DNA from 3 places in the Micromonospora sp. NBC_01699 genome. Region 1 is predicted to be linked to each of the others. Evidence: riboswitches for the same ligand, from Rfam matches in the RefSeq annotation. Region 1 holds a riboswitch; each other region holds the start of a gene.
What was found. A riboswitch is a leader RNA that binds a small molecule or an ion and turns the genes downstream of it on or off. The one in region 1 is predicted to bind cobalamin.

Region 1 (7,149 bases):
AAGAACATCGGATCACCGCTGGCCAGTACGCACACCGCCCGCTCGGCGTGGGCATCGAGCAGACCGGGCAGCGCCGGCAGCATCGGCGACGGCCAGGCGATCCGTTGCGTTTCGGCCGGTACGCCTTCCGGAGATGTCGCTACGACCGGGGCGTCAGATGTCGTTTGGGCCGGGGCGTTGTCGCCCGGAGCCGGTTGCCGGGGTGCGGGCGGGTTCGTGGGGAGCAGGGCGAGTTGCCGGGCGCTGCCGAGCAGCACCTCCGCCGCGCGGATCGCGGCGCGGGCCGGACCGGTCAACCCGGCCCAGCCGTCCGCGCCGATCCCGACCACGGTCACCACGCCCGTCGTCCCGGACCCGCCCCCGCCGCGTCGGCCGGAATCCGCCGGGTCGGGCCGTCCGGAAACGACCGAGCCGGGCGGCGGGGCCGGGTCGGGCCGCTCAGACATTGCCGAGCACGCGGGTGACCCGGATCTCGATGACCACCCGCTCCGGGTTCGGCCGCGGCTGCCGGTAACGCTCGGCGTAGCGGCGCTCGGCGTCGGCCACCGACTCGGGGTCGTCGCGGATCACCGCGTGTCCCTCCAGGGTCGACCAGCGGCGGCCGTCGACCTGGCACACCGCCACCGGGCCACCGGCAGCCGCCAGGTGGACGACCTTGCGGGAGGTACGGGAGGAGATGACCCGGGCCAGACCGGTCCCGATGTCGTAGGTGACGCCGACCGGCACCACGTGCGGGGTGCCGTTGGGCCGGATCGTGGTGAGCGTGCACAGGTGCCGCTCCCGCCAGAACTGCCCGAGCGCACCGTCGCCCGGTTCGATCCGGTGGTCCACCTTCCCGCCGGTCCGCTCGCTCATACCGTCTCCTCGCTGTGCTGATCCGTACCGTGCCGAGTCGTGCTGTGCTGGTCCGCGCCGCGCCGGCGATCGCCGCGCCGGTCGGCGTCGTGCTGGGGTTCGCCGCGCCGGTCGGCGCCGGCATCCTGGTGACGGTACGTGTCCGTCTCGCCGGCCGGGGCGGCGACCGCCACCGTGGCCGTACCGTCGGTGTGCTTGCCGACCAGGAGCACCGGCTCGGCACCGGTGTCCCGTACGGCGTGCAGGGCGGCGGCCTCCGCCACGCTCGGCGTACCGACGACGGACCGGACCAGGGGCGACGGGTGCGGCACCGGCTCGCCGGCCAGTTCCTCGGCCGGGTAGCCGAGCAGCGGCCAGCCCCGGCGGGCGGCCACCTCGACCAGGGCCGGGCCTGTTGCTCGCCGGTCCACCGTCGCCAACGCGGTCACCCGAGCCGGGTCCAGCCCGTACGCGGCGAGGGTCGCGCCGATCAGCGTGTCGAGGTTGTCGGCGTGCACCGTCGACCGGGCTCCGACGCCGACGATCAGCGGCACCCGGCCACCAGGTTCCGCGCCAGCGACGGCTCACCGGCCCAGTGCAGGTGCAGGTACGACGCGTGCACACCACCGGCGACAAAGCCCTCCGGTGCCGCGTCCCGCCAGGCCCAGGCCGGTGCCGTACCCGCTCGCGGGGTGACCGTGGTGCGGTGGAACTCGTGCCCGGTGACCCGGGTGCCGGTCGGCGCCAGCACGCTGTCGGTCAGCGCGACCGCGTCCCGGTAGCCCAGGGTGAGCTTGCCGGTCATCTTCGCCTCGGCGTCCAGCACCCCGCACATCGGGGCGCCGTCCAGACTGTGGCAGAGCCAGAGCAGGCCGGCGCACTCGGCGGCGATCGGGGCACCGGACGCGGCGAGCCGGGCCACCTCGGCGCGCAGCGGGGCGTTCGCGGTGAGCTGGTCGGCGTACACCTCGGGGAAGCCGCCGCCGACGACCAGGGCGGCCGTGCCGGCGGGCAGTGCCTCGTCGTGCAGCGGGTCGACCACGGCCACCTCGGCACCGGCGGCGCGGAGCAGTTCGGTGGTCTCGGCGTACCCGAAGCTGAAAGCCGGACCACCGGCGACCGCGACCACCGGGCGCGGCCCGGCCACCGCGAAGGTCGGCGGTTCCCACGGCCGGGCGGCCAGCGGCGGCGCGCTGCGGGCCACCGCGAGTACGGCATCGAGGTCCACACTCTCGGTGATCAGGCTGGCCAGCGCGGCGACCGATTCGAGCGCCTCGGCCCGCCGCTCCACCGCCGGTACCAGGCCGAGGTGACGGGACGGGGCGGCGATCACCGCGTGCCGGCGCAGCACGCCCAGGACCGGCGTGCCGACCTCGGCGCAGGCGTCCCGGAGCAACTGCTCGTGCCGGTCCGAACCGACCCGGTTGAGCAGCACCCCGGCGATCCGGATCGCCCCGGTCGCGGCCGAGCCGAAGGACCGGAACCCGTGCACCAGGGCGGCGACGGAACGGGCCTGGGCGGAGGCGTCGACGACGAGCAGCACCGGGGCGTCGAGCAGGGCGGCGACGTGCGCGGTCGAGCCGAAGTCACCGGCGCCGACGCGACCGTCGTACAGTCCCATCACGCCCTCGACCACGGCGAGGTCGGCGCCGGTCGCGCCGTGCGCGAACAGCGGCCCGACCAGGTCCTCGCCGACCATGACCGGGTCCAGGTTGCGCCCCGGACGGCCGGCGGCGAGCGTGTGGTAGCCGGGGTCGATGTAGTCGGGGCCGACCTTGAACCCGGCCACCCGCACCCCCCGCGCGGCGTACGCGGCCAGCAGCCCGGTGGCCACCGTCGTCTTGCCGTGCCCGGAGGCGGGTGCCGCGATGACCAGTCGGGGAACCGTCACCACTCGATGCCCTGCTGGCCCTTGCGGCCGGCGTCCATCGGGTGCTTCACCTTGGTCATCTCGGTGACCAGGTCGGCGAGGTCGACCAGGTCCGGGTGGGCGTCCCGGCCGGTGATCACCACGTGCTGGTTGCCCGGTCGGTCGCGCAGCGTGGCGACCACGTCGGCGATGTCGACCCAGCCCCACTTGATCGGATAGGTGAACTCGTCGAGCACGTAGAACCGGTACGCCTCGGCGGCCAGGTCCCGCTTGATCTGCGCCCAGCCCTCGGCCGCCTCGACCGCGTGGTCGCGCTCGGTGCCGGGGCGCTGGATCCAGGACCAGCCCTCGCCCATCTTGTGCCAGACCACGCTGCCGCCCCGGCCGCTGTCGCCGAGCGTACGCAGGGCGGTCTCCTCGCCGACCTTCCACTTCGGACTCTTCACGAACTGGAAGACGGCGATCGGCCAACCCGCGCTCCAGGCCCGCAACGCCATCCCGAACGCGGCGGTCGACTTGCCCTTGCCCTGACCGGTGTGCACCGCCGTGACCGGCTGACGGCGCCGCTCGCGGGTGGTGAGGCCGTCGTCGGGTACCTGCTCCGGCTTGCCCTGGGGCACGTCAGGCCGCCTTTCCGAGAGTATGCAAGGCGTTCAGGCCGCCTTTCCGAGAGTGTGCAACGCGTCCAGCGGGACGCAGTCGGCGTCCAGGGCGGTGGCCAGGCGCCGGGCCAGGCCGAGCCGGATCGGCCCGGACTCGCAGTCGACCACCACCGAGGCGACGGCGGCCAGCGACGGCACCACGGTCAGCGGGTCGGGCCCACTGGTCGCCCTACCGTCGGTCACCACCACCAGCAGCGGCCGCCGGCGCGGGTCGCGGCGGCGTTCGGACTCCAGGGTCCGGGCCGCCTGACGCAGGCCGGCGGCGAGCGGGGTACGGCCACCCGTGCGCAGTTCGGCCAGCCGCAGCACGCCGACCTCGTGGCTGGCCGTCGGCTCCAGCACCGTACTCGCCCCGGTGCCCCGGAACGTGATCATGCCGATCTTGTCCCGCCGCTGGTAGGCGTCGCGCAGCAGCGACAGCACGGCGGTCTTCACCACCCCCATCCGGCGACGCGCCGCCATCGACCCGGAGGCGTCCACCACGAACAGCACCAGGTTCGCCTCCCGCCCGACGTGCACCGCCTCGCGCAGGTCCGCAGGCGTGACCGTGCGGGCGCCGCGCCGGGCCGTGGCGAGCAGGGTGGCGGGCAGGTGCAGGCTGGTCAGCCGGCCGGCCGGCAGCCGGGACCCGACCACCCGACCCCGCCGGGCGTACGCCGGGGAGCGGCGACCGGTGTGCGCACCGGTACCTCGTCCGCGTACCGCCAGCGCGCGGGTCCGGTACGGACTCGTCGCCGCGACCGTGGGCTGGTTCCCGGCGCTCGGCTTCTGCTGCTCCGGTGCGGGCTGCTCGTCCTGGCCGACCGGCTCGTCCTGGCCGGTCTGCTCCGGTCCGGTTGCCGGCGGTGGCGGCCCGTCGTGCCCATCGGACCGATCCGGCGTTTCCGGGCCACCGTCGGGTCCGCCCGGTGGCGGGCCACCGGCTGGTCCCTGCGGCGGGCCGTCGGACGGGCCGGCGTCGGGATCGTCGTCCGGTCCGGCCGGCGGGTCGGGCTCCGGATCGGTGTCGGCGGCGTGCTCACGCAGCAGTTCTTCGAGCTTTTCCTGGTCGGTGCCGGGCGGGTCGAGCGGGTCCCGGCGGCGGCGGTGCGGCAGGGCCAGCCTGGCGGCGGCGGCCACGTCGTCGGCGCTCACCACGTCGCGGTCGTGCCAGGCGGCGAGCGCCACCGCCGTACGGGCCACCACGATGTCGGCGCGCAGCCCGTCCACCCCGTACCCGAGGCAGATGGTGGCGATCCGGTCCAGTTCCCGGTCGGGCAGCCGTACCGAGGGCAGCCGTCGGCGGGCGACCGCGATCCGCCCCGCGAGTACGGCGTCCTCGTCGACCCAGCGCGCCGCGAAGCCCACCGGATCCGTCTCGTACGCCAGCCGCCGGCGGACCACCTCGGCCCGGGGTGCCGCCTCGCGGGGCGCGGTCACCGCGACGACCAGCCCGAACCGGTCCACCAGCTGGGGGCGGGGTTCGCCCTCCTCCGGGTTCATGGTGCCGACGAGCAGGAACCGGGCGGCGTGCTTGACCGACACCCCGTCCCGTTCGACGTGCGCCCGCCCCATCGCGGCGGCGTCGAGCAGCAGGTCCACCAGGTGGTCCGGCAGCAGGTTCACCTCGTCGACGTAGAGCACTCCCCGGTGGGCGGCGGCGAGCAGCCCCGGCTCGTACGCCTTGATCCCGTCGGCGAGGGCGCGTTGCAGGTCGAGGGTGCCGACGACCCGGTCCTCGGTGGCGCCGACCGGCAGTTCGACCAGGGTGGCGCGGCGCCGCTGGGCGGCCGCGCCCGGTTCGTGCGGGCCGTCCGGGCAGTCGGTGTCCGGGTTGGCCGGGTCGCAGGCGAACCGGCAGCCGGGCACCACGTCGACGTCGGGCAGCAGCGCGGCGAGCGCCCGGACGATGGTCGACTTCGCGGTGCCCTTCTCGCCCCGGACCAGCACCCCGCCGATCGCCGGGGAGACGGCGTTGAGCAGCAGGGCCAGTCGCAGTTCGGCCAGGCCGACGACGGCGGAGAACGGGTACGGCGGGGTCATCGCCCGCTCAGGCGTGCAGCCATGCTCAAGTCCCTTCCGCGGGTGTCCACGCCCGCGTGTGGCTGGGTGTCACCGAGCGGTCGGAGTCTCCTGACTCCCGGATCGACGCTTCCCCTCGACCTTCCGGCCGCTCGGCCGTGGCCCGTACGTGAGGGGTCGCTCCCCGGTCACAGTGGCGGGACCGCCCCGGACTCGCACCGGGTTCCTCCGCGCACCGCTCGTGCAGGCCATGCTGTCCCACGGACCGCTCCGTCGTCAACGTGAGCACGGTGACCGCCCGGCGACCGACGTCGCGCCGGACCTGTGGTGGGGGCGGCCACCACGTTCGTCTGGATCCAGCATCACGGCGCGGTTCTCGCCGCGAGCAACAGCGACCGCCCGGGGATCCGGGAGACCTGGCTGGGTCCGCTGACCCGGGGCGAGCGCCGGTGCGCGACCGTGTTGGCCGGGCCGCGTCCCGGTCCGGCTCCGCTGCGGGTACGCCGGACCGACGACGGTTACCTGCTCGACGGCACCGCCCCGTGGGTCACCGGTTGGGGTCTGGTCGACACCCTGTACCTGGCCGCCCGCGACGGGGACGATCTGATCCACTACTTCCTGCTCGACGCCGCCCCGGCCCGTGGCCTCAGCGTGCACACGTTCGGCCTGGTCGCGGTCAACGCCAGCCGTACGGTCGACGTCACCCAACGGCTGGTCCGGGAGGCGACGTTCCTGCTGGTCTTCGGCTCGCGGCCGGCGAACCCTGCTGCACCGACTCACCGGATAGGCGGTGAACGCCGAACAGATCACCCAATCCCCTCGTTGACCATGAAGTTAGCGCGGAATTATGGGCTCGAAAGTGTCGTTAACTTCATGATCAACGAAGGGTGGCGGGGTGGGTGGGGAGGCCGGGGGTGGTGGTGTCGATGGCCAGGAGGGCGCCGTCGATCCGGTGGGGGGTGGTGAGGGTCTGGTGGGCGGTGGTGATGAACAGGCGGGTCAGGTTCGGGCCACCCAGGCAGACGCTGGTGGGTTGGGCGGTTGGTAGGCGCAGTTCGCGGTCGAGGGTGCCGTCGGGGCGGTAGCGGCGGACGGCGTACCCGCCCCAGAGGGCGATCCAGAGGTGGCCGGCCGCGTCGACCGTCATGCCATCCGGCAGGCCCTCGGCGGCGGTGAGCCGCACGAACGGCTCCCGGCCGGAGAGGTCCCCGGTACGCGGGGCGACGGTGAACCGGTCCACCTCGCCGCGAGGGGTGTCGGCGAGGTACATGGTGGTGCCGCCGGCGTCGAACGCGGGCCCGTTGGCGATCGTCAGGCCGGTGACCACGGGGACCGGTGCGCCAGCGCCCGCGTACCGGTAGAGGGTGCCGGCGCCGGGGGTGCTGTCGTACGCCATGCTGCCGGCCCAGAAGCGGCCGTGCGGGTCGGCGATCGCGTCGTTCATCCTGGCGGGTGCGGGATTGCCGCTCTCCAGGTCGGCGATCCGCCGGTAACCGTCGGTGCCGGTGAGCACGGCGATGCCGGTCCCGGTGGCGGCCAGCCAGTCGCCGGGCTGCCCGGCGATCGGCGCCACCGCGCCGAGCGGGGCGTCCAGCCGCCGGAGTTCCCGCAGCGGAGCGGGGGCGTCGCCGGTGGTTTCCAGCAGCCGGCCGGCGAGCAGGTCGACCAGGACCAGTCGGCCATCCACCCAGCGGGCTCCCTCGCCCAGCTCGAACCGGTCGTCGCTCCACGGGGTCGGCTCGGTGAGCCGCATCGTCTCCTCCAGGGATGGTCGGTGACCGG
Region 2 (7,149 bases), 1.6 Mb from region 1:
TCTGCTCTCCGTGGCGCTGGTGAACGACAGCTCGGTGAAGCCGTGGTCCCGGAAGTCCGCCCGGACCTGCTGGCTGGGGTCGTCGCCCCCGTCCCGGCCGGCCCGGGTCCAGATGACGATCGCACCGGGGGCGAGCAGGGCCGGCAGGGTGGCCACTGTCTGCCGCGTGTCGGCGGCGGAGATGTTGCCGAAGACGCCGCAGGCCAGCAGCAGGTGCGCGGGCGGCACGTCGAGGTAGGTGTCGACGGCGCCCGCGTCGGCGACGCGCACCTCCACACCGGACAGGCCGAGGTCGGCGGCCGTCGTACGGGCGCGTTGCGCCAGCACCGGGTCGAGCTCGACCAACAGCACCCGGACCCGGCGGTGTTCGTCCTGCTCGGCCAACACCGGCAGCACGTCGCGGCCCTCACCGGCGCAGATGCTCACCACCTGCTGGACGCCGTCCGTGCCGCAGGGCGCCTCGGCGAGCGCCCGGCGCAGGTCGCGGCGCACCACCCGGAGCCGGTGAGCCAGCGGCGAGTTCGGCTCGTCGTATTCGTCGTGCCACTTCTGCCAGTCCCGAGTCATCGCGCCATTGAACCAGTGACCGGTGCCGCACGTCGGAAACCTCGGGGGCTGGGTGGAGCACCGTGCGGCCGGGTCGCTCAGGCTCGCGTACGGGATGGTTGGTCGTGGAGTGGGTCGACCGGCCGGCCGGGCTCCGGTTGCCGGACCCGGTCGTGACGCAGCGCGGTTTCGAGTGACGAGCCGGGCTCGACCGTGTAGGTGACCAGCAACTGGTCGGGTTCCTCCGGCAGACGCAGCGCCCGGTAGGCGAGGGCACAACCGCCGAATCGCGGATGTCGCAGGCGGTAGGTGCCGTGGGTCTTGTCCAGGACGTCCTGGTCGGCCCAGAGTTCGTGGAAGTCGGGACTGCGGCCGAGCAGCTCGACTATGAGCGCGGACAGGATCACATCGTCCGGGCAACGGCCCAGGTCCAGCCGGAGTCGGGCGATGACGTCGCGCGCCTTCACCTCCCAGTCGCGGTACAGCTCGCGGGTCGCGGGGTCGAGGAACACCAGCCGGGCCATGTTGCGCCGTTCCGGCGGCAGCGCCGCGAAGTCGGCGAAGACCAGGCGGGCGGGTCGGTTCCACGCCAGCACGTCGGTGCCGCGTCCCACGACGTACGCCGGCACCTCGCCCATCGTGTCCAACAGTCGTTGCAGTCCGGGTGCGACCTCTTCGGCGCCGCGACGCGGCGGACGTCGCGCCGGGCGCGCGAGATTGTGCAGGTGTACGCGTTCCACCTCGGCCAGCTTCAGCGCGCGTGCGAGGGCGTCGAGCACGTCGGCGGAGACGGTGCCGTTGCGACCCTGCTCCAGCCGTACGTAGTAGTCGGTGCCGATCCCGGCCAGCCAGGCCAGTTCCTCGCGGCGTAACCCGGGCACCCGGCGCCGGTCGCCGAAGGTCCGTACGCCAGCGTCGTCGGGGTGTATCCGGGCACGGCGGGAGCGGAGGAACGCGGTGAGTTCGGTCCGTCGGTCCATATCCACATTCTCCAATGCGATCAGGCTGCCGGCGACCTCGTGAGGTGTCGCCCATAACACAGACAAAAGAGGCTCACAAGGGGGATGTGCTGCCCCTGTCTCCGGCAGTGCGCACCGGCTGACCATTGATCCAGCTGCTGATGGCCGACGGCCGCAACAAGAGCGAGCCGGGGAAAACCGCGTACGCCGCCGACCGGCAGCAGGGCTGGGTCAGGAGGGTTCAGGTTCCAGGATGGAGGCGTACCGGATGAAAGGCAACATCGGAGCCGTGTTCGGAGCCGCCGTGCGGTCGGCGCTGTCCGTCGGCGTCGGGAGGAGTCCGGCGCTCGCGGACGCGCAGTGGGGGATCATCGGGTACGGATTTTGCCATGGGGGTAGTTGTGGTCGAGTCCGTGTTCCGAAGTGACGATCTTCCTGCGGCCGATCGGTTCGCCTGTTGGTGTGAGTGCATGAGCAAGCCAATAGCGCCGATGGAAATGACGAGCGATCACGCTGCGGAGCTGATCCGTCAGTCCGACCCCGAGTGGTACCACCTGTCATTCATCATTGGGTCACTGGCGGGGCTCCTCGCTCGCCTGACCGCGGACTCCGGCAGCTATCAAATCTCGGACGGACCTCGGTTGGGAACCGTCCTGATCGATCTACTGTCAGCGTTGCTCGCCCACACACTCGACGCCGAAAACGCTCTCGCCCCGGAGGCGCGTCGACGGGTTCTGACCCTGCGCGTCCGGGCATTCATCGAGCAGCACCTGCATGAGCCAAGCCTCAGCGCGAGCACCATCGCCGCCGCGCACCATATCTCGATCAGTTACCTGCATCGTCTGTTTCAATCCGAGAGCGTTACGGTCGGAAGTCTGATTCGGAGCCAGCGTCTGGAACGGGTCCGTGGCGATCTGGCCAACCCCGCTCTGCGAGATATTCCGATTCACAGGATCGGGGCTCGTTGGGGATTCAGCGATCCGGCGGTCCTCAGCCGCGCTTTTCGTGCCGCTTACGGCATCCCGCCCGTGAACTACCGCCACCGGGCAAGGGTCAACTTGGAGGGGCAGCGGCCCGAGACCGACGCACCGTGATCAGGAGATCCGTAGGGAACCGGCCCGGTTGATGATGCGGCGACGCGAGCGAATCGTCCCTGACACCGGCACACAGTTCCTTGTCGATGCGTCGACGAGAGAATCACGTGACCGGGTGCACTAACGACCAGATTTGATCCCCGACGCCGACCGGAGCCGATCACCGGACACCGGGCCGCCGTCGTGAGGCGCCTGGCGATGGCGTGGTCGGGGGATCGTAGTGGCAGACGATGTAGCCGCCGATAGCCCTGAACCGCCCTGAGTCGATTCTCGAACCCTCATCCGAGGAACGCGCGCGAGCGTACGGCGGTCGGATCGAGCACTCTCGGTAGCGGCGGTTCCCCTCCGCCGCAGAACACGTACCGGGGCTCGCCGCCCGAGCGGGCGTCCAACCGGTAGACGCCCTGGTCTCCGGTGATGCGCCAGTCCACGTTCGGCGGCGCGCCCTCCCCATCGCCGTGGCGAAGTACGTAGATCAGGTACTCGCACGCGGGATTGAGTAGCGGTGCCGGTCCCGGATCCTGAGCCCACTCCGCCGAGGCCTGCCGGAGCGGCATCCGGCCACCGATGCGCACCTCACGCCTCGGGGCGGCGGGCAACGTCGGGGCGACCCACAGCACTTCGAGGATTCTCACCGTCGTCAGCGTGTACGGCATCGAGGGCCTCGCCGGATCGGGCGGCCACGAGTACGTACGTTGTTCGGTCAAGTCGATCACCGATGCCCGGATGACCGCGTGGCTCTCCGCCAACAGACCCGACCGGGCCGACGAGTAGTCCGGGCAGGGTGACCGCGACCGCCTCGGTCAGCGACGGCACCGGTGACACCACGCGCAGGGTCTTCCCTCGCCGCAGGTCGGTCGGGTGTGGGTCCGTACCGTCCCCACCGAACGGATCAGCCGTCCGAACCTCTCAGCACGGTGGCGCTCGGACCCTTACACCCTCTACTGTTCGATACGCATCGACGTCTACGTTGGCCCGTGGTCGACCACGGACGTCGGGCGAGCCAACTGGATATCGATGTGCTCGTGACGAGGAAGCCGGTCGAATTCCGGCACTGTCGCGCAACCGTAGGTCATCGCAGATGACGAGTCGGGTCCACCACGCGGGCACATGTGTCAGACCACTGTCGCGTTAACAGAGGTGACCGCCCGATGCACAAGCCGCTTCATCGCCTCGCTCCGCGACACCTGCCAAAGGTCACCGGCGTCACCGACCTCGCGGTCAGCACGGCCATCGCCGCTGCCAGGCTCCAACACCCCCTCCGGCCGGCCGTGGCGCTGGTCGGCCTCGGCTTCCCGTTCGTCGTCGCGCTGTACGTCGGCCGACGTCACCTCGTCCATCGGATCACTACCCACAAGGCGGTTGCTCCATGAAACGACTCCTGTCCACGGTCAGCGGCCTCGTGATGGTGGCCGCCCTGCTCACAGCCGGCCCGTCACCGGCGCGGGCGGTCGACCCCACCAGGGGCTACCCGGGGATCTGCACGGGCGCGGACGCGCTCACCGGCGTGACCGTCGTGATCGACTTCCAGGAGCTCCACAACAACGGTGGGGTGCCGGCATCGACGATCACCCGATGCTCGCCGAACGCCAACCCCGGCACCGCCCGTACGGGCATCAAGGCGTTGCAGGACGCCGGCATCTCGGTCGCCGGCACCGCGCAGTGGGGGCTCGGATTCGTGTGCCGGCTGGAGGGCCGGCCGTCGGCGACGGAGAACATCCCGCGCGTCAGCAACCCGACCTACAAGGAGCAGTGCGTGGTGACGCCGCCGGCCGAGGCGTACTGGTCCTACTGGCACGCCAACGGCGCCGGCACCACGTGGACCTACAGCAGCTTCGGTGCGCTCAACCGCAACGTCGTACCGGGTGGTTTTGAAGGCTGGTCGTTCTCGCTCAACCGCAACGCCTCGACCAACCCGGTGCCGCGGGTGACGCCCCGCAACCCGGCGGTCAACCCGCTCAACCAGACCGGCCGATGAAACCGCATCTGGTTCGGCTCGTGGCCGCGGCGGCCGTCGTCTACGTGACGGCGGCCGCCGTCCCCGCGTACGCGATCGACCACGGCAAGGGCAAGCCCGGATTCTGCACCTCCGGCAGCGGTGTGACCGTCGTGGTCGACTTCCAGCAGCTGGGTGGCACGACGATCGTGCGCTGCTTCCCGCAGAGTTCCCGGGGCACCGGCCTGGACGCGCTCAAGGGCGCCGGGTTCCAGATCGCCGGCGCCCAGCGCTGGGGCGAGGCGTTCGTCTGCCGGGTCGAGAACCGACCGTCGGCGGTCGAGCAGGTACCAATCTCCGGTAACCCCGACTACCGGGAAGCGTGCGTCGACACCCCACCGGCAAAGGCTTACTGGTCCTACTGGCACGCCGGGAACAACTGCCCCTGGCAGTACAGCCAGTGGGGCGTCAAGAACCGCGACTTCGTCCAGGGTGGGTTCGAGGGCTGGTCGTTCTCCCTGAACGCGACCGCCGCGTCCAACCCGGTGCCGCGCATCGCCGCCGTCCGGCCGGGGACCGAGGGCAGGGCCTGTAACGCCTCGGAGGAGCCGCCGCCGATTTCGGACGACCCCGACGAGCAACGACCGCCGCGACCGGATCCGCCGGCCCCACCCGGCAACGGCAACCCCGCCGGTGGCACCGACGACGGCAACCCCGGTGGTGGCGACGGCGACGGCGGTCGCGCGCCGAACACCGGTGGCGCACCGCCCGCGCCGACGACCAGCGGGACGGCGCTCCCGCCGCCGCGACCCCAAGCGACCGCTACGGGTACGGTGGCCGCCGCGAGCCCGGCCGAGAACGTCGCCTTCAGTGGCGGCGAGCGGGCCGAGGACGTCAACGAGGTGATCCGCAGACAGTCCGGCGCGAGCCGGTGGGCGCCGTGGGCAGCCCTGGGCGCGATAGTCGTCCTCGTGGTGACGACGTGGTGGACCGCCCGTCGCCGATCCCGGAAGGCGTGATGCGTCCGTTGTACTTCCTACCCCGCGACCTGCACCCCGCCGCCTGGTGGGTGTGGGCCCTGGGGCTGGCGACGGCGGCGAGCCGCACCACCAACCCGTGGCTGCTGATCACGATCATCGTGGTGGCCTGCCTGACGGTGGTGGCTCGCCGCTCGGACGCGCCGTGGGCGTTGGCGTTCCGGCTCTATCTCTACCTCGCCGCGGTCATCGTGGTCATGCGGGTCTTCTTCCGGTTCGTCTTCGGCGGCGCCGAAGGCGCCACGATCATCGTCCGGCTACCGGAGATCCCCCTGCCGGCCTGGGCGGCCGGTGTCCGGCTGCTCGGAGACGTGTCCGCGGAGTCCGTCCTCGGCGGTCTCTACGACGGGCTGCGTCTGGCCACGATGGTCGTCTGCCTCGGCGCGGCGAACGCCCTGGCCAACCCGAAGCGGCTGCTCAAGGCGATGCCGGCCGCCCTGTACGAGCTCGGCACCGCGGTCACCGTCGCGCTGTCGGTGTTCCCGCAGCTGGCCGAGAGTGTGCTCCGGGTGCGGCAGGCCCGCAAGCTGCGCGGCGGCACCGGCCGGGGCGTGCCGAGCCTGCGGGCGATCGTCATCCCGGTGCTCGCCGACGCCCTCGACCGGTCGCTGATGCTCGCCGCGTCGATGGACTCCCGGGGCTACGGCCGCGCCGGGGTGGCCACGACCCGCGCCCGCACGCTCACCGGCACCCTGATGGTCATCGGTCTGCTCGGCGTGTGCGTCGGCGTCTACGCCACCCTCGACGGCACCACGCCCCGCTACCTCGCCGCGCCCGTGCTGGTCGCCGGAATCGTCGTGGCGTTGCTCGGCTTCCGCAGCGCCGGCGGTCGGGTACGCCGCACCCGCTACCGCCCCGACCGGTGGCAGCTCGCGGAGGTTGTCGTCGCCGCCAGCGGCCTCGCCACCGCCGTCGTCGTGTTCGCGACATCCAGCGTCGACCCGACCAACCTCAACCCGTCGCTGATCTCACTGTCCTGGCCGATGCTGTCGTGGCCACCGCTGATCGGAGTGCTGCTCGGCGTGGCGCCCGCGTATCTGTCCCCGCCGCCGGCCCCGCCGCTCGACCCGGCCGACGGGCCCGGTGTCGAACCCGAACGCCCCACGAAGGTGCCCACATGATCGTCCTGGACCGCGTCAGCTTCCGGTACCGCGACGTCCCGGAACCCGTCCTGGCAGACGTCAGCCTGGAGATCGGCGAAGGCGAACTGGTAGTGCTCGCCGGCCGTACCGGCGTCGGCAAGTCCACCCTGCTCGGCACCTTCAACGGCCTCGTCCCGCACTTCACCGGCGGCCACCTCGACGGTACGGTCACCGTCGCCGGCGCCAGCACCCGGACCCTGCCGCCCCGGGAGTTGGCCCACCTCGTCGGCGTCGTCGGCCAGGACCCGCTCGCCGGGTTCGTCACCGACACCGTCGAGGAGGAACTCGCGTACGGCATGGAGCAACTCGGCGTCGCACCGCAGGTGATGCGGCGCCGCGTCGAGGAGACCCTGGATCTGCTCGGCATAGCCGACCTGCGCCGGCGTGCGCTGCGTACCCTCTCCGGCGGTCAGCAGCAGCGGGTGGCGATCGGCG
Region 3 (7,149 bases), 1.6 Mb from region 1:
CGAGCAGGCGGGGTGGGCGGGAGACGGTCCAGTCCAGTTCGCTGTCCCGCAGGACGTCCTCCATCAGGGCCAGGTCGCCGTAGTGCCTGCGGAACGCCGCCTTGGCCAGTGGCGCGGCCAGGTGTCGCATGAAGAACCCGTCGCCGGGGTTGTGCCTCGGCGGGTTCGGTCGCCCCGGCGACGGTACGGTACCGACCGACGCGGCGCTGACGACGACCACCCGTCGTACGCCGGTCGCCCGCATCGCCCGCACCAGCGCCCGGGTGCCCCGTGAGGCGACGCCCGCCTCGGCACCCGAGCGCGCCCCGAGCCCGGAGAGCACCGCGTCGGACCCGTCGACCGCGGCCCGCAGATCCACCGGACCGGCGGCCGAGAGATCAGCCGTGACGACGCGTACCGGCGTGTCGTGGGGCAGCCTTGCCGGATTCCGTACGACGGCGGTGACCTCGTGCCCGGCGGCGACGGCCTGGACGAGAAGCTGGCTGCCGATGCCGCCGGTCGCCCCGACGATCGTGAGCTTCACGTCACGCCCCGGTGAGGATGTCGTACAGGTCCGGCCGGCAGTCGATGGCGGCGTCGCGCATCGCGGCCACCCGGTCCACCTGCGCGTCCACCGGCAACGCCCGCAGGGTGGCCAACGCCTTGTCGGCCAGCTCACGGACCGGTGTCCACAGGTACTCCGGCGCGGCGTCGGCGCCCCGCAGCCAGAGTCCCGCGGCGGTCCGGGCGGCGTCGATGCGGATCCACGCGTCGGTGTCGGCGTCGGCGGCGCCGCACTTCCAGGTGCCGGCGCCGTCGAGGATGTCCTCCTCGATCGAGGCCGCACCGGTGCTGATCGTCCCGTCGCCGACCACCGTCAGGCTCAGGTGGACGGTGTCGGGGCGCTGCTCGACGAAACCACCGTACGTGCCGGTCTCCTGGACGACGGCGGTCGGCGGATGGGGCAGCCGGCCGAGGGTGGTCAGTGCCCGCCGGGCCGGGTCCACGAGCTGCGGCAGGAACGGCTCGTACAGTTGGGTGACGCACACCCGTGGTTCCCCGTCGGCACAGACCAGTTCGGCGGCGAGCGGGTCGAGTGGCGCCGCTCGGTCGGCCGGCGGCAGCACGGCCAGGGCGACGGCGACACCGAGGACGGCCGGCAGCGCGGCGAGGAGCCTGGTCCGGCGCGTACCGGCGATCAGCAGTGCCCAGCCGGTGGCCGCGAGAGCGACGAACCACACCGCCTGCCCGACGACGGCGTGCCAGTCCACCCTGGAGTATTCGTCGTTGGTTCCGAGGTAGCCGGGGGCCAGCAGCAGTGCCCGGGAACCGGTGTCCTCCCAGAGCAGCTGCGAGCCGAGGATCACGACGAGCCCGGCGACCGCCAGCAGCGGTGCGGTCAGCCGCGACGGCATCAGCCGGCCGAGCCCGAGCCCGAGTAGTCCGGCCGCCGCGATGCCCAGCGCGGCGGCCAGGAGCGGCCAGTACCAACCCGGCGGCTGGTACGACGCGGCCAGCATCGCGCGGACGAGCCCGTCGAGCAGGCTCAGTACGTACCCGCCGGCCAGACATCCGGCGAGGGCGAACGCCACCGGCGCGGTCCGGCTGGCGCCGGTGCGCGGCATGGACGACATCAGTTCGGTGATCCGCGCCGCCCGGTCGCGACGCCCCTGCCAGGCACCGCCGGCCAGGGCCAGCGGCCACAACAGTCCCAGGTTGCTCGCGTGGACGAGCACCGTCGCCATCCACAGCCCGTCCCAGCGTTCGGCGTCACCGACCATCACCCACGCCAGGGCGGCGGCGGGCACACCGATCCAGAGCACCGCGGAGCGGCGCAGCTCGATTTGGACGATCCGGCGGGTCATCGCACACCACCCGACCCGCGGTGGCGGCGCATCAGCATCGCGTACCCGCGTTCCAGCTCACTGTCGCCGTCTGCTTCCGGGCCCCCGGCGGCCTCGGCCGCCAGGTCGTCGGGCACCCCCTGGAAGACGAGCCGGCCCTCGTGCAGCAGCACCACGTCGGTGCAGGCCGCGGCCACGTCCTCGACCAGATGGGTGGCCACCACCACGCAGGTGTCGCGGCCGAGGTCGCGCAGCATCGCCCGGATGGTCATCCGCTGTTCCGGATCGAGGCCGACGGTGGGCTCGTCCAGCAACAGGAGGGTCGGTGCGCTCACGATCGCCTGGGCGATGCCGACGCGGCGTACCATGCCGCCGGAGAGCGACCGCATGGTGCTGCCGGCCCGCGCGGTGAGGTCGACCCGCTCGATCGCCCGTTGCACGGCGTCGGGTACGTCGCGCGGCGGCATCTCCTTCAGCCACGCGACGTACTCCAGGAACTCCCGGACGGTGAACCGGCGGTAGTACCCGAAGTCCTGCGGCAGGTAACCGAGTGCGCGCCGGACCGCCCGTAGATCGCCATCGCCGTGGACGGGCTGGCCGAGGATCTCCAGCCGACCGGACACCGGCCGCAGCACGGTGGCGAGCGCCCGGATCAGCGTCGTCTTGCCGGCGCCGTTCGGGCCGAGCAGCCCGTGCACACCGATCCCCAGCGCGAGGTCGAGTCCGTCGACGGCCATGTGCCGCCCGGCCCGCAGACTCAGCCCCTGCGCGTGCACCGGCCAGGCGTACGCCGTCGGCGCCATCTCCTCGACGCTCACCACGCGTACCATCTGGTCTCCTTGTCGATGGCTCGTGGCGCGCTGGAAGGCATCGCCTTCCCGTCCGGCTGGGAATCGCCCACCGGGCCACGTCCTCTCACACCGGGCTAGACGACCGGCATCCCGCTTCCGGTTCTCGGATGAGTGTGACGTGCGTCTCAAGCGCCGGAGCAACCGGTCGGGCGAGCGGGTCCACGGCGGCGGTGGGGTGGCCCGGGTCGGCGCCACCCCACCACGACGGTTCGCGTTACGGCTGGCAGGCCAGCGTCGGCGCGGTTGAGGACGATCCGGCGGCGGAGAGGCTGCCGAGCGGGGCGCCGGCTGCGCCGGGGACTGCCTGTGCGGTGGCGCGCGGGGCGGTGCCCGGGTCGAAGCCCGCGGCGCCGTAGGCGATCGCGCCCCGGTCGGATGCGGCACCGGTACAGCCGACCTGGAGTCCGAGGATGAACTGTCGCGCCCTGAGCCAGGCAACGGGGCGTCCGGCGGCCGCCAACGCCTGCGCGGCCAGACCGGTGCTGTTGGCGTTGGCAACGCCGGCGCCCGTGAACGAACCGTCGGCGGCCTGGACACCGACCAGCCACCCGATGCCCGGCCTCGCGGCGGGGCGGTGGTCGGCGGCGATGAGCGCCTGGACGGCCATCGCGGTCGCGTCCACGTCGCTCTCGCAGGTCGGCTGCCCGAACTGCACCGGGAACCCGCCGTCGGCGCACCGGCTCCCGACGAGGAAGTCCACCGCCGCCGACGGAGCGCCACCGGCCCGGTCAAGAGCGAGGATCGCGAAGGACTGGGACAACGCGTTGCTGAAGTCGCCGTACGCGGACCGGTCGGAGAACCGACCCGACGGGTCCTGAAGGCCACGAAGGCGGGTGAGGAGGTCGACCCCGCCGAACGAGGCCGGGTCGAGGCCACTGACCTGGGCGGCGAGGGAGAGCTTGGCGGTCGCACCCGCGTACGCCTCGCCGATGCCGTCGCCGACGTAGCCGGTGAGCACCGAGGGCTGCCCGAGCCAGGTCGTGGCCGCGGCGGCGTTGGTGCCGGACGACTTCGCGGCGGCGAAGGCGAAGACGGCGTCGATGGTCAGCCCGGCGTCCGGATAGGAGACGTCGCCGAAGACGGTTTCGAGGTGGTCGCCGTCGACCATCTGCCGGGCAAGCCATCCGGCGGCGGCGTCGACACGGTTGTGGGTCGGCGGCGAGGATGCCGTGGCCGGCGTGGCCGTGGCGATCATGGTGAGGGCGGCCAACGCGGCACGAACGCGCGGGGACGAGAGGACCATCAAGCTGGGCCTTTCCTGGCCCCGTGGTCGAGACGACCCGACCCAACGCGCACAGGAGGCCGGATGGTTCCGACCCGTGAGCCACGACGGATGGAGGAATCCTGGACACGCGCCGACAGGCATTCGGGCTCGCGGCAGACCTGGATGGCCTGTCGCCTACCGTTGCGGGCCAGCGCCGGGTTTCGACCGGACTTCCCCTATCAACGCGCGGCTATCAAGTTGTCGCGGTCAGTGTGCACAGAGGACAGTATGGCCGTCAATCGCCCCGACGATGGGATCCGGGCCGGAACCGCCCGCGACCCCGCGTACGCGGGGTCGCCTTCGGTTGTCCCGCCAGGCCGGATGCCGTAACGTCCGGCTCGCGCGACCACTTCCACCCGTTGCCGCGCGCACAACTTCATTCGTTCCCAGTCGGGGGAAGCCGGTGCAAATCCGGCGCTGACCCGCAACCGTGTGCGAACCCCTGGTCCGCAAGCCGGAATGCCCGAACTGGAACGTACGGCGTCATCTGTCGTGGAATGCGGATCGAGCCCCCTTCGTGCGTGTCCGCCACCCTGCGGCGCGGCGGACGGGACCCGGTCACCGTCCGGAAAGGCACCCGCCATGCCCCGTGGCCCGCTCGCTCCCGTGACCGTCACCCTCGTCGGAATCGTCACCGCCGTCGTGGCCGGCGTCGGCCCGTTGTCGAGCCCGCGTGCCGCCGAGGCCGCCCCCGACCCGGTGGCCGCCCAAGCCGCCGAACTCGCCGCCGACTGGCTCACCGGGCAGCTCGTCGACGGAGGCTTGCCCGGCTTCGCCGGCACGGACTGGGGCCTGACCATCGACGCCCTGTTCGCGTTGCAGGCAACCGGCACCCAACCCGCGGCGGTCACGCAGATCACCGAAGCGGTCGCCGCGAACGGTGACGGCTACGCGGTCTTCCGCGACGGCGACCTCGCGTACCGGGACGGCGGGAGCACCGCCAAGGTCCTCGCCGCAGCCGCAGCCGGCGGCGAGGACGGCACCGACTTCGGCGGCGACAACTGGCGACAGCGGACCCTCGACCTCGTCTTCGGCGCCGAGGACGGGCCGATGAACGGGTGGCTCCACGACGACTACGCCGGCAGTCTGATGGGCGAGAACATGTTCGGGCAGTCCCTCGCGGTGCTCGGACTGGCCCGCTCCGGTGGCGTACCGCAGCCGGTCGTCGACTTCCTCGTCACACAGCAGTGTCCCGGCGGCGGCTTCCGACTCTACCCGGGGGCCGGCGGCACCTCCTGCGCCGAGGACCCCGAAGACAACCGGATTCCCGACGTGGACACCACCGGTATGGTCGTCCAGGCGTTGATCGCCGCCGAGCGGGCCGGCGCCACCGGCACCTCGGAGCCCGTCGCGGCCGCCACCGACTGGCTCCGGTCGGTGCAGGCCGAGAACGGCTCGTTCAACGGCTCCGTCGTCACCGACTATCCCAACACCAACAGCACCGGCCTGGGCGGGCAGGCGCTGGCCGCCGCCGGCGACACCGACGCCGCCGGGAACGCCGCCGAGTTCGTCGTGGCCCAGCAGCTGACCGCCGCGAACGGTGGCGCGGCCGCCGCCCACGCCGGTGCCATCGCCTACACGCCCGAGAGTTTCGCCTCGGCCGTCGCCTCCGGGATCGAGGAGTTCGCGCTCGACCAGTGGCGGCGGGCGACCACGCAGGCCATTCTCGGGCTCACCCAGGTCCCCCTCGGCGAGATCGGTGCCGACGACGGCACCGGGCCGACACCGACCGCCTCCCCCACCGGCTCAGCCACACCTTCGCCCACCGTGTCCGCGACTTCGAGCGGCGGGCCGTCGCAGAGTCCGACCGGTAACCCCAGCCAGACCCCGTCGAGCACCCCCGGCCCCAGCGGTTCCGTCACGGCGACTCCGACGTCCGCGCCGGCCACCACGACAGCGCCGCCGAACGGCGCAGGCGGCAACCTGCCGACCACCGGCCTGTCGATCGTGACCTTCTCCGTCGTCGGGCTCGGCACTGTCGGCGGCGGGATCGCCCTGATGCTCCTCACCCGTCGGCGTCGCGACGATGCGGCAGCGGGCCGGGGGTGACGCCGGTTCGGTGGTGACCGCCGGTCGGCGCTGACAGCGGATCAGGCGGTGTTGGCGACGTCACCGTCGTCGGCGGCACGGGGTGCCGCGGGCAGGGCGACAGCGTCGGGTGGCGCCGCCGCCGGGGTGGTCGGTCCGAACGTTGCGACCACGCCGTAGGAGGCCCGGCGGGCCGCCCGGCGCAGCGTCGCCAACACGGCCGGACCGAGCATGAGGATCGCGACGGTGTTGGTGATCGCCCGGCCGGTGTCCCAGCCCGCGGTCGAGGTCAACAGCGTGAAGATCGCGAAACGGTGCAGGTTCTCCAGCACCGGCGCGCCGGGAACATAGGAGATGTGCCCGGCGTAGTAGTCGACCTCGGCGCCGGTGATGAACGGCCAGAACCACAGGTTCATCAGGAACCCGAAGGCGTAGGCGACGACGACGCCGTAGCCGACGAGCATCGCGATCTCGGCCCTGCCGGTCACCCCACGTGGCAGCAGGCCGGCGCCCATGCCGATCCACGCCGAGCAGAGCATCTGGAACGGCAGCCACGGTCCGACCCCGGCGGTCAGCAACGCCGACGCGAACAGCGACGTGCATCCGAGTACGAACCCGAAGCCGGCGCCGAAGACCCGGCCGGCGAGGACGAGCACGAAGAAGACGGTCTCGATCCCGGCGGTGCCGGCGCCGAGCGGGCGCAGGGCCGCGTTGACGGCCGAGAGGACGCCGAGCATCGCCAGCGCCTTGGCGTCCATGCCGCCCTCGGAGAGTTCGGCGAGGACGACCACGATGAGGATCGGCAGGATGCCGATGAACACGAACGGGGCGTCCGGACCGTGCTGCATGCTCTGCGGCTCGACCCGTACCAGCAGCGGCCAGACGAACATCATCAGCCCGGCGATCGAGGCCAGGGTCAACACCACCGCCGAACGCGGCCCCAGCCGTACGGCCTGGTCGTCACGACCCCACCGACGCGTCACCGCTCCTCCCCGCACGGTACGGAGTCCCGGCTCGCTCCGGCCCGCCGACCCAGTGCGGCGTCGACCTCGGCGACGGTGAGCCAGTCCGGGCCGAGGATCTTCGCGACCTGGGTCGCGAACGCCGGGGATCCGCCGAGAACCTCGGCCGTCGGGCCGTCGGAGACGATCTCTCCCTCGGCGAGGACGACGACCCGGTCGGC

Region 2: linked by a shared signal. The riboswitch ahead of OG792_RS19710 (hypothetical protein) and the one ahead of OG792_RS13490 (VWA domain-containing protein) in region 1 are both predicted to bind cobalamin.
Region 3: linked by a shared signal. The riboswitch ahead of OG792_RS19680 (prenyltransferase/squalene oxidase repeat-containing protein) and the one ahead of OG792_RS13490 (VWA domain-containing protein) in region 1 are both predicted to bind cobalamin.

What each region holds. Positions count from the first base shown of each region.
Region 1 covers NZ_CP109199.1:3,015,870-3,023,018, reverse strand. Annotated here, with positions in the region: gene cbiE (precorrin-6y C5,15-methyltransferase (decarboxylating) subunit CbiE) at 1-338, opposite strand, end outside; gene OG792_RS13510 (pyridoxamine 5'-phosphate oxidase family protein) at 439-855, opposite strand; gene OG792_RS13505 (cobalamin biosynthesis protein) at 852-1,388, opposite strand; gene OG792_RS13500 (cobyrinate a,c-diamide synthase) at 1,379-2,728, opposite strand; gene cobO (cob(I)yrinic acid a,c-diamide adenosyltransferase) at 2,722-3,324, opposite strand; gene OG792_RS13490 (VWA domain-containing protein) at 3,358-5,388, opposite strand; cobalamin riboswitch at 5,473-5,595, opposite strand; gene OG792_RS13485 (hypothetical protein) at 5,695-6,333, shown strand; gene OG792_RS13480 (SMP-30/gluconolactonase/LRE family protein) at 6,245-7,120, opposite strand.
Region 2 covers NZ_CP109199.1:4,596,964-4,604,112, reverse strand. Annotated here, with positions in the region: gene OG792_RS19745 (class I SAM-dependent methyltransferase) at 1-567, opposite strand, end outside; gene OG792_RS19740 (helix-turn-helix transcriptional regulator) at 645-1,526, opposite strand; gene OG792_RS19735 (helix-turn-helix domain-containing protein) at 1,976-2,599, shown strand; gene OG792_RS19730 (hypothetical protein) at 2,878-3,234, opposite strand; gene OG792_RS19725 (hypothetical protein) at 3,245-3,373, shown strand; partial or broken gene OG792_RS19720 (helical backbone metal receptor) at 3,362-3,433, opposite strand; adenosylcobalamin (AdoCbl) riboswitch at 3,605-3,747, shown strand; gene OG792_RS19715 (hypothetical protein) at 3,715-3,939, opposite strand; gene OG792_RS19710 (hypothetical protein) at 3,969-4,577, shown strand; gene OG792_RS19705 (hypothetical protein) at 4,598-5,554, shown strand; gene OG792_RS19700 (energy-coupling factor transporter transmembrane component T) at 5,554-6,693, shown strand; gene OG792_RS19695 (ABC transporter ATP-binding protein) at 6,690-7,149, shown strand, end outside.
Region 3 covers NZ_CP109199.1:4,588,829-4,595,977, forward strand. Annotated here, with positions in the region: gene OG792_RS19665 (NAD(P)-dependent oxidoreductase) at 1-523, opposite strand, end outside; gene OG792_RS19670 (hypothetical protein) at 525-1,844, opposite strand; gene OG792_RS19675 (ATP-binding cassette domain-containing protein) at 1,841-2,653, opposite strand; gene OG792_RS19680 (prenyltransferase/squalene oxidase repeat-containing protein) at 2,889-3,917, opposite strand; cobalamin riboswitch at 4,015-4,137, opposite strand; cobalamin riboswitch at 4,332-4,403, shown strand; gene OG792_RS19685 (prenyltransferase/squalene oxidase repeat-containing protein) at 4,545-5,987, shown strand; gene OG792_RS19690 (ECF transporter S component) at 6,029-6,949, opposite strand; gene OG792_RS19695 (ABC transporter ATP-binding protein) at 6,946-7,149, opposite strand, start outside.